Regions from separate parts of the Cryobacterium sp. GrIS_2_6 genome, predicted to be linked through region 1. Evidence: predicted binding sites of a transcription regulator. Region 1 holds the regulator's gene; each other region holds the start of a gene.
What was found. The regulator LexA, encoded in region 1, represses DNA repair genes until DNA is damaged. The targets are predictions, from matches to a motif close to TCGAACANNTGTTCGA.
Positions count from the first base shown of each region.

Region 2: RCH22_RS11910 (DUF222 domain-containing protein) is a predicted target of LexA. The motif match lies at 1,134-1,149, and genes of this name have one in related genera.
Region 3: RCH22_RS09070 (DUF222 domain-containing protein) is a predicted target of LexA. The motif match lies at 1,327-1,342, and genes of this name have one in related genera.

Region 1 covers NZ_JAXCHP010000001.1:1,979,011-1,982,284, forward strand. The annotation lists gene RCH22_RS09830 (histidinol-phosphate transaminase) at 1-865, opposite strand, end outside; gene RCH22_RS09835 (LysM peptidoglycan-binding domain-containing protein) at 974-1,348, opposite strand; gene lexA (transcriptional repressor LexA) at 1,671-2,375, shown strand; gene metE (5-methyltetrahydropteroyltriglutamate--homocysteine S-methyltransferase) at 2,488-3,274, opposite strand, start outside.
Region 2 covers NZ_JAXCHP010000001.1:2,408,223-2,411,496, forward strand. The annotation lists gene RCH22_RS11905 (VOC family protein) at 1-713, opposite strand, end outside; gene RCH22_RS11910 (DUF222 domain-containing protein) at 1,169-2,842, shown strand; gene RCH22_RS11915 (hypothetical protein) at 2,911-3,105, opposite strand; gene RCH22_RS11920 (FAD-dependent oxidoreductase) at 3,246-3,274, shown strand, end outside.
Region 3 covers NZ_JAXCHP010000001.1:1,823,297-1,826,570, forward strand. The annotation lists gene RCH22_RS09070 (DUF222 domain-containing protein) at 1-1,307, opposite strand, end outside; gene RCH22_RS09075 (NtaA/DmoA family FMN-dependent monooxygenase) at 1,645-3,030, opposite strand; gene RCH22_RS09080 (LLM class flavin-dependent oxidoreductase) at 3,030-3,274, opposite strand, start outside.

The DNA of each region.
Region 1 (3,274 bases):
GGCGGTCGCGCTGGCCGCGGATGTCGTCGACCATGCGCAGCATCTCCGTCGTGTGCGCGAAAGCGGCGACGGCCGCGGCCTGGGTCAGCGCGGAGAGGTGGTACGGCAGGCGCACGAGCCGCAGCGCATCCGTCACGGCCGGGTCGGCGGCGAGGTAGCCCACCCGGGCCCCGGCGAACGCAAAGGCCTTGCTCATCGTGCGGGAGACCAGCAGGCGTTCCCGGCCGGGCAGCAGGGTGAGAGCGGATGCCGTCCCCACCGGAGCGAATTCGGCGTAGGCCTCGTCGACGACCACGATGCCGTCACAGGCGTCGTAGACGGCGGCGATCACTTCGAGAGAGAGCGGGGTGCCGGTCGGGTTGTTCGGGGAGCACAGGAAGACGAGGTCGGGATTGACCCGGTTGACCCAGTCGACGGCGCGCTTCGGGGTGAGTTCGAAGTCGGCGTCGCGGTCACCGGCGACCCAGCGCGTTCCGGTTCCCGAGGCGAGCAACGGGTACATCGAGTAGGTGGGGGCGAAACCGAGGAGGGTGCGTCCCGGCCCGCCGAAGGCCTGCAGCACCTGCTGGAGAACCTCGTTGGAGCCGTTGGCGGCCCAGATGTTCTGACGGGTGAGACCGTGTCCGAGGTAGCGGGCCATCGCCTCGCGCAGTTCCGTGAATTCCCGGTCCGGGTACCGGTTGATCCCCCGGATCGCGGCGGCCAGTGCTGCGGCGATGTCAACGGCCACGTCCTCGGGGATGCCGTGGGTGTTCTCATTCACGTTGAGTGCGACCGGCACGTGCAGCTGCGGCGCCCCATAGGGAGTGAGCCCGCGAAGATTGTCGCGGAGGGGCAGGTCGTTGAGACTGGTCACTCCCCCCATATTACCGATGGGCCTCAGCACCGGCGGGTCATATTGCCCGTGGTTCAGTATTCGGCTTGCTCAGTACTCCGGTGCTTCAGTATCCGACTTGCTCACTATCCGGCTTGCTCAGTATTCGGCCGGGAGGGCCAGTCGTTGGCCCGGCTGCACGCTCTCAGAGGGCAGCTGGTTCAGGTTGACGATCTCGGCGATCACCTCGCGCGGATCGGCAGAGGGGGCGATGCGCTCGGCAAGCTGCCACAACGACTGGCCCGACTGGATCGTGACGTAGTCGAACGTCGTCGCACTTCCGCCCGTGTCGGCGCTCATGCTGCTGCCGCTCAAGGTGCTGCCGTCTGCGGCGGCGAGTCCGCCGTTGAGGGCGAGGGCAAGCGCGCCGACGACGAGGGGGACGCCGGCGATCGCGGTCAGCACGGCACGACCGCGCCGGGTGATGCGCAGCCGGGTGTGCGCCCCCGGGGCCAGCTCGATTGTTGTGTTCATGTCTGCCTCCTGTGTATTCGTATCCGGCTCTCGGCCGGGAGAGCCGGATACGAAGCTATGTTCCGAATATATATTCGATTGTTCGAACAATCAAGACTTTCTCCGGTTATTATCGGGGTGAAGTACACGACACACTCGAATGAATGTCTGTACTTCGCCCCAAGCTGGTTACAGTTTCGATTGACTGGTGTGAACTCAACCAGCGACCACTGACATTTGGATACGGTCGCCTCACGGCATCCGCCGGGGCGACCGCCCGCCACCGCCCACCGCCACCGACAGGAGCGACATCGTGACCCAGGACAGCGTGACCCCGGACAGCGTGACCCCGTTCACCGGCAGTTCCCCCGAACGAGGCGGAACACGTCGGAGGAAGAGCCTCAGCGACAAGCAGCGCGCGATCATGGACGTGATCCAGCGATCTGTCGGCCAGCGCGGCTATCCACCGAGCATGCGGGAGATCGGTGACGCCGTCGGCCTGTCGTCGCTGTCGAGCGTCACCCACCAGCTCAACCAACTCCAGCTGAGCGGCTACCTGCGCAGGGACCCGAACCGGCCCCGGGCGCTCGAGGTCCTGATCGAGCTGCCGCAGTCGCCAGAGGACACCGCGGCCGGCGCCGCGGAGAACTTCCAGCAGGGAACCCCGGTGGGCGACGCGGCAATGGTGCCGCTCGTCGGGCGGATCGCGGCCGGTGTTCCGATCATGGCCGACCAGCAGGTCGACGAGATCTTCCCGCTCCCGCGCCAGCTTGTCGGCAAGGGCGAGCTGTTCATGCTCAAGGTCGTCGGCGAATCGATGATCGACGCCGCGATTATGGACGGCGACTGGGTCGTCGTCCGCCAGCAGAAGACCGCGGAGAACGGCGAGATCGTCGCCGCGATGCTCGATGGCGAGGCGACGGTGAAGGTCTTCCGGCAGCGTGACGGCCACACCTGGCTGCTGCCGAGGAACACCAACTTCGAGCCGATCCTCGGTGACCACGCCGAGATCCTCGGCAAGATCGTCGCCGTCCTGCGGTCCCTGTAGTCCCCTGTAATTCCCCCGTGCGCGCCAACTGCGCCGCTTCGCGCCAGGCATGCCTGGCGCGAAGCGGCGGAAATGGTGCATCTCGCGCGGTGGGTGTTCGCCGCGAAGAGGATCAGGCGAGGGCGGGGATGCCTGCGGCGAGGCGGGCGCGCACGATGCGGGTGGCCTCGATCATGTTTCCGAGAGACTCGACCGTCTCCGTGTAGCCGCGGGTCTTGAGCCCGCAATCCGGGTTCACCCAGACCTGACCGGTCGGGATGGCGGCGACGGCACGGTCGAGCAGCTCCGTCAGCTCGGCAACGCCCGGCACCCGCGGCGAGTGGATGTCGTAGACACCCGGGCCGATGCCGTGGTCGAAGCCGTTGGCCTGGATGTCCGTCACGACCTCCATCCGGGAGCGGGCCGCCTCGATGCTCGTCACGTCGGCGTCGAGAGCGCGGATCGCCTCGAGCACGACGCCGAACTCGGAGTAGCAGAGGTGGGTGTGGATCTGGGTCGCGTCCTGCACCCCGGCGGTCGCGAGCCGGAACGAGCCGACGGACCAGTCGAGGTAGTCGGCGTGGCCGGCCTTCTTGAGCGGAAGCAGTTCGCGCAGGGCCGGCTCGTCGACCTGGATGATGCCGATTCCGGCGGCCTCGAGGTCGGCGATCTCGTCGCGGAGGGCGAGAGCGACCTGGCGCGCCGTCTCGCCGAGGGGCTGGTCGTCGCGCACGAAGGACCAGGCGAGGATGGTGACCGGTCCGGTCAACATGCCCTTGACCGGCTTCTCCGTCAGCCCCTGCGTGTAGGTCGACCACTCGACGGTGATCGGTTTCGGGCGGGAGACATCGCCCCACAGGATGGACGGGCGGGTGCAGCGGCTGCCGTAGGACTGGACCCAGCCGTTCTCGGTGACCGCG
Region 2 (3,274 bases), 430 kb from region 1:
ACGCCGCGGCTGTTCCAGACGTTCATCGCCATGTGGTGGTGGTAGCCGCCGGCGCTCACGAACAGCGCGCCGGGGAAGTCGAGGGTCGTTTCGAAGCCGAGGGCGTCGACGTAGAAGTGCCGGGCCATTTCGAGGTCGCCGACCTGGAGGTGGACATGGCCGACCTTGGCCGGACCGACGGCCGCTTCTCCCCCGTCGGCAGGCAGGTTCTTCTGCAGGAAGGCGCTCGGATCAAGCGCAAGCGTGTCCATCTGGACCTGGCCGTTCTTGTAGACCCACTCCGACCGGTCCCTGTCGACGTAGAGCTCGATCCCGTTACCCTCAGGGTCGGTGAAGTAGAACGCATTGCTGACGATGTGGTCAGCACTGCCGACGAAGCTCGAACGCTGGTCACGGGCGGCCTGGAGCACGGTCGCGGCCAGGCCGGCGCTCGTGTCGAACAGGATCGCAGTGTGGAAAAGTCCTGCCTGACTACGGGCGGGGACCGGCAGGCCAGGGGTGTGCTCGAGCACAACGAGCGGGGTCGCGCCGCGACCGAGCACGACGGTGGTGCCTTGTGCGCTGATCGGGTCGAGCGCCAACGCCTCGCGGTAGTAGGAGGACATCAACGCGAGGTCGCCGACGCGCAGCGTGACGGCGTCCATGCCTGTCGTCGCCGCCAGGAGGTCGCCTGCGGCGGCCCGGGATCCGGTCAGGTCAGTGGTCAGTGTCATGTTCGTCTCCTGCAGTCGCGTCGGTCTCACACGTCATGCTCAACCCGCTTAGTTGAACCGACAACCAATACTCTAGCAGTATTACTTGAAGCGTCAAGTAAACTTTCCAGGCCGCTCAAGAGCCACTCGAATTTGCGCTCAGAATCGTATTTAAGTCGGCCTTACGATTCCAGTGAGATAGGAATCGTTCGATCATGGCCGAACAGCTTGGGTTCAGGGGCAATTCAGATTTGGTCATCTCACTGAAATCGTAAGGCCGATTTAAGTCGGCCTTACGATTCCAGTGAGATAGGAATCGTTCGATCATGGCCGAACGGCTTGCGTTCAGGGGCATTTGAGATTTGGTCATCTCACCGAAATCGTAAGGCCGATTTAAGTCTGAAAGTCAAAGCTCGAGTGCCCAAATAAACTGAGTAGATCTCGTATTCGTGTTCAATTCGGGGTAGAATCGGGGTATGGCAGGAACTTCGGATCCCCAGTCACACACCCCGCAGGCCCACGATTCAGTGGCCGCGGGCGATCAGCCCATCACGGCTCGCCGCGCATCCACCGAGTCGGCCCATCCCGTGGCGGTTGCCGTGGGTTTCGAGGGCGCTGACGGTCTGGCCGGGTCGGTGCCATCGGTTCATGCGGATGCTGTCGCCCGGCTCGCCGAAGCCCAGGCCGCTCTGACAGAGGCCCTGGCGGCGATCCCGGTCGGGCTGCTCAGTGATGCGGAAGCGGTCGCTGCTCTGAAGGAAGTGGAGGCCATCGGGCGGACCGTGGATGCGGCCCGGGTGAACACCGCGACGGATGTGGACCGGCGGGCCCGGGTGCTCGGCCGCGAGGGTCTGGCCTGGCGGATGGGCTGCAAGGGTCCGTGGGATGTGCTCACCCGGGTGACGCGGGTCTCGGCCCGGGAGGTGAAGCGGCGCACGAAGCTCGGCGACGCGGTGTTGCCGCGGCCGTGCGGCGGGAGTAGCTGGTTGCCGCCGTTGTTCCCGACGGTCGGGGCCGCGCTGACCGCTGGGGAGATCGGTGTGGAGACGGCGGAGTTGATCGTGGAGGGGTTGCAGGTGATCAGTCACCGGGTGGCGCCGGATGACTTGTTGACGGCGGAGCGTGCCCTGGTCGCCACGGCGGCCGGGCTGATCACCCCGGAGACGGAGGATTTGGCCGGCGCCGGTGTCCCGGTGACCACGGACCTGATCCGGGGCATGGTCGCGCAGTGGCAGGCCATCCTCGACCCCGACGGGGTGCTCCCGCAGGAGGACGTGTTCGAAGCGAAGTCCAACATCGGCTTCGGACAACTCAAGAACGGCTTGTACCCGGTGAAGGGTGGGGTGACACCGGAACTGTTCGGGGTGATGAACACCCTCTTCGACGCTTTCCTGAGCTTCCACGCCCGCCCGGCGTTCCCCACCGCCGAGGAACAGGCCCTGATGGACTCGGGGCAGTTGGTCCCCGGCGCCGAGACTGCGGACGGCGAGACCGACACGGGCCCGGATCTGGACATGATCGAAGCGGAGCTCCGGGAGCGGCGCGCGGACACCCGCACGGGCGGGGAGAAGCACGCCGACATCCTGCAGGCGTTGTTCGAACACGCAGCCCGGGACACGGACACGCCCAGCATGGGCGGGTCGGCGCCGACGGTGATGGTGCACGTGAACGCGGCCGACCTCGCCTCCGGGATCGGGGTCGGGTGGATCGACGGGGTCGAAGCCCCGGTGTCTTTGAAGACGGTGCGTCAGCGGATCTGTGACGGTGGCTTCCAAGGGGTCCTGTTCGGGGCGAACAACCAAGTCCTCAAGCTGGGTCCGGAACGGCGCTACTTCAACCGGGCGCAGCGCCGGGCGATCACCGCCCGGGACGGCGGCTGCATCATCCCCGGGTGCAAGGCCCCGGCGCACTGGGCCGAGGTGCACCATGTGAAGCCGTGGGCCACCGGCGGCCCAACGAACGTGGACAACGGGGTGCTCCTGTGTTGGTTCCACCACCACACCATCGACACCTCCGGGTGGGAGATCCGCATGGTGAAAGGATCACCGCAAGTGCGGGCCCCCGGACTCATCGACCCGCACCGGCTCTGGCGGCCACCAAACCGACACCGCGCCCACCAAGTCCTCACCGGACCACCCAGACGCGACTGACCAGTGCGACGGACCAGTGCGACTAAACCAGGTGGCCTTCCGATGGCGGCGCTGTTACATCGATCCGGTCAGCGGCCCGCGAAGAGCCGGGACAGGAAGCCACCGGACGGCTGTTCGTTTTCGTGCCCGGGGCAGCGCTGCGACTTCGGCACTCCGCGCATGACCTGGTCGACGTGCTGGCCGCAGCCGGCCCAAGTGGTCTTCCCGCAGGTCTTACAGGTCTTGGCGTGGCACATCGGCAGCTCCTTCGTGGCTGAAAGCACTCACTATACCCCCATGGGTATCGAAAGTGCACGGTCCGCGGCATCACGCGGGTGTAGTGTCAGAATCAGTCCCCCAATTACCCACGGGGGTATATGCCGGGTCGGCCGAATCACTATCCCGGCCGACGAAAGGCACCCCCATGAAGATCGTTGTCGTAGGCGGGGTCGC
Region 3 (3,274 bases), 160 kb from region 1:
TTGTTCGCCCCGAACAGGACCCCTTGGAAGCCACCGTCACAGATCCGCTGACGCACCGTCTTCAAAGACACCGGGGCTTCGACCCCGTCGATCCACCCGACCCCGACCCCGGAGGCGAGGTCGGCCGCGTTCACGTGCACCATCACCGTCGGCGCCGACCCGCCCATGCTGGGCGTGTCCGTGTCCCGGGCCGCGTGTTCGAACAACGCCTGCAGGATGTCAGCGCGTTTCTCCCCGCCCGTGCGGGTGTCCGCGCGCCGCTCCCGCAGCTCCGCCTCGATCACGTCAAGATCCGGGCCCGTGTCGGTCTCGCCGTCCGCAGTCTCGGCGCCGGGAATCAACTGCCCCGAATCCATCAGCGCCTGTTCCTCGGCGGTGGGGAACGCCGGGCGGGCGTGGAAACTCAGGAAGGCGTCGAAGAGGGTGTTCATCACCCCGAACAATTCCGGTGTCACCCCGCCCTTGACCGGGTACAAGCCGTTCTTGAGTTGTCCGAAGCCGATGTTCGACTTCGCCTCGAACACGTCCTCCTGCGGGAGCACCCCGTCGGGGTCGAGGATGGCCTGCCACTGCACCACCATGCCCCGGATCAGGTCCGTCGCCGCAGGCACCCCGGCGCCGGCGAGGACCTCGGTCTCCGGGGTGATCCACCCGGCCGCCGTGGCGACCAGGGCACGCTCGGCGACCTCCACCTCCGCCGGGACCGCCCGGTGACTGACCGACCCGAGCCCCGTGATGATCAGCTCGGCCGCTTCCACCCCGATGTCCCCCGCGGTCAACGCGGCCCCCACCACCGGGAACAACGGCGGCAACACCGCCAACCCCGCCCGGCGGGGCAACACCGCGTCCCCGAGCTTGATGCGCCGCTTCACTTCCCGCCCCGACACCCGCGTCACCCGGGTCAACACATCCCACGGGCCCCGGCAACCCATCTTCCACGCCAGGCCCTCCCGGCCCAGCACCCGCGCCCGCCGGTCCACATCCGTCGCGGTATTCACCCGGGCCGCATCCACCGTCCGCCCGATAGCCTCCACTTCCTTGAGTGTCGTGACCGCTTCCGCGTCACTGAGCAACCCCACTGGGATGGCCGACAGTGCGTCTGCGAGAGCCGAACGCGCCTCGGCGAGCCGGGCGACAGCATCCGCATGAACCGACGGAACCGACCCGGCCAGACCTTCAGCGCCCTCGAAACCCACGGCAACCGCCACGGGATGGGCCGACTCGACACCCACGGTGGGCTGATCCCCATCGGCCCCGGAACGGGGTGTCTGCGGGGTGTGTGACTGGGGATCTGAAGCTCCTGCCATACCCCGATTCTACCTCGAATCGAACACGAATGCGAGCTTTACTCACTTAATTTCAAGCCCTACCTCACGAAATTCATACCTGAAACGGCCTTACGATTCCAGTGAGATAGGAATCGTTCGATCATGGCCGAACAGCTTGGGTTCAGGGGCAATTCAGATTTGGTCATCTCACTGAAATCGTAAGGCCGACCTGAAAACGAGTAAATCAATCCCGTGGTGACTAACTCAGGAGATCCGCCTGGGCGGGCAGCACCGGCCAGCGGACCAGTGCGGCCGATCCCACCCGACCCCAAGAATCTCCTGAATTAGCCACCGCCGCTGCCCAAATCTTCTGGGGCTACTGCGTGAGGCCCAGCGTCTCGCGCAGGGTCGTGCCTGGTTCATACTCGGTGCGGTAGACGCCGCGCTCCTGAAGCTCAGGGATGACCCGGTCGACGAACTCGTCGAGGCCCGTCGGATTCGTGTGGCCGACGATGACGAAGCCGTCTGAAGCCTCCTCCTGAACGTGCCGGTTGATCTCCTCGGCGACCTGCACCGGCGTGCCGACGAAGGTGTGCTTCGCGGCGAAGCGGATGACCAGGTCACGGATGCTCAGCCCTTCGGCCTCCGCGAGGCCGCGCCAGGACTTCGCGACCGCAACCGGGTCAGCGACATGGCGCACCCGGCCGCGGGTGACGCCCTCGTCGGCGAGGACGGGGTCGATCTCCGGCAGGGGGCCATCCGGGTCGTAGCCGCCCAGGTCGGTGCCCCAGAGCTGCTCGAGGAACGAGATCGCGGCCTGCGGGCTCACCTGCAGGAGTGCTACCTCGCGGGAGCGTACCCGCGCCTCGGCCTCGGTATCGCCGAGGATGAAGGCCGCGGCCGGCAGGATCTTGAGAGAGTCGGGATGGCGGCCGACGGCCGGCAGGCGGCCCTTCACATCGCGGAAGAACCGCTGGCCGTCCGTGAATTCGGAATGCAGGGAGAAGATCACTTCCGCGTTCGCCGACGCGAAGTCACGGCCGTCGGCAGAGTCTCCGGCCTGCACGATCACCGGGTGGCCCTGTGGGCTGCGCGGCAAGGTGCCGAAGCCGTTCACGTCGAACTGCTGGCCGTGGTGATCGACCGCCGTGAGCGCATCGGCGGAGAGGAACTCCCCCGTGTCCTTGTTCGCGGAGAGGGCCCCGGGCGCCCAACCATCCCACAGCGCGCGCGCGACAGCGACGAACTCCTCGGCGCGCACGTAGCGGTCCTTCGGGTCGAGGAAACCGCCGCGACGGAAGTTCTCGCCGTGGAAGGCATCGGAGGTTGTGACGATGTTCCAGCCGGCCCGCCCCCCGCTCAGCAGGTCGAGGCTCGCGAGCTGCCTGGCAAGTTCGTACGGTTCGTTGAAGGTTGAGCTGAGGGTGCCGACGAGGCCAATGTGTTCGGTCACGGCGGCGATCCCGGCCGGGATCGCGAGGGTGTTGGGTCGACCGACGACGTCGAGGTCATGGATGAGTCCCTTCTGTTCCCGCAGCCTGAGCCCCTCTGCGAGGAAGAGGAAGTCGAACTTGCCGCGCTCGGCATTCTGCGCGAAGTACCGGAAGGAGGAGAACGCGATCTGGCTTTCAGCCTTGCCGTCACTCCAGACCGAGGTGTTGTTCACTCCTGGGAAGTGCGCGGCGAGGTGCACCTGCCGGAGCGGGCGCCCGGCGGCGTCCCTGGCGGTCGGGCGGACGGTTGTGCTGGCGGTCGTGGTCATCAGCGGATGCTTCCGGTCAGGTCGAGCTCGAAGGTGGAGTCTGCGGCGGGGTCGGGTTCGGCAGGGGTCGCGTAACGGTTCTCCGGGCGACCGAATCCGAGCCGGGCGCGGAGCGTGGCCGCTCCGTCCGGCCGGTCGAGGACACGCGCGGAACGCAGCAGGGGAACGACGCGCTCGGTGATCGCCGTGAGGTCTTCCGGAAGCCGGGCCGGGCGCAGCCGAACGCCGTCGATGCCGAGCAAGT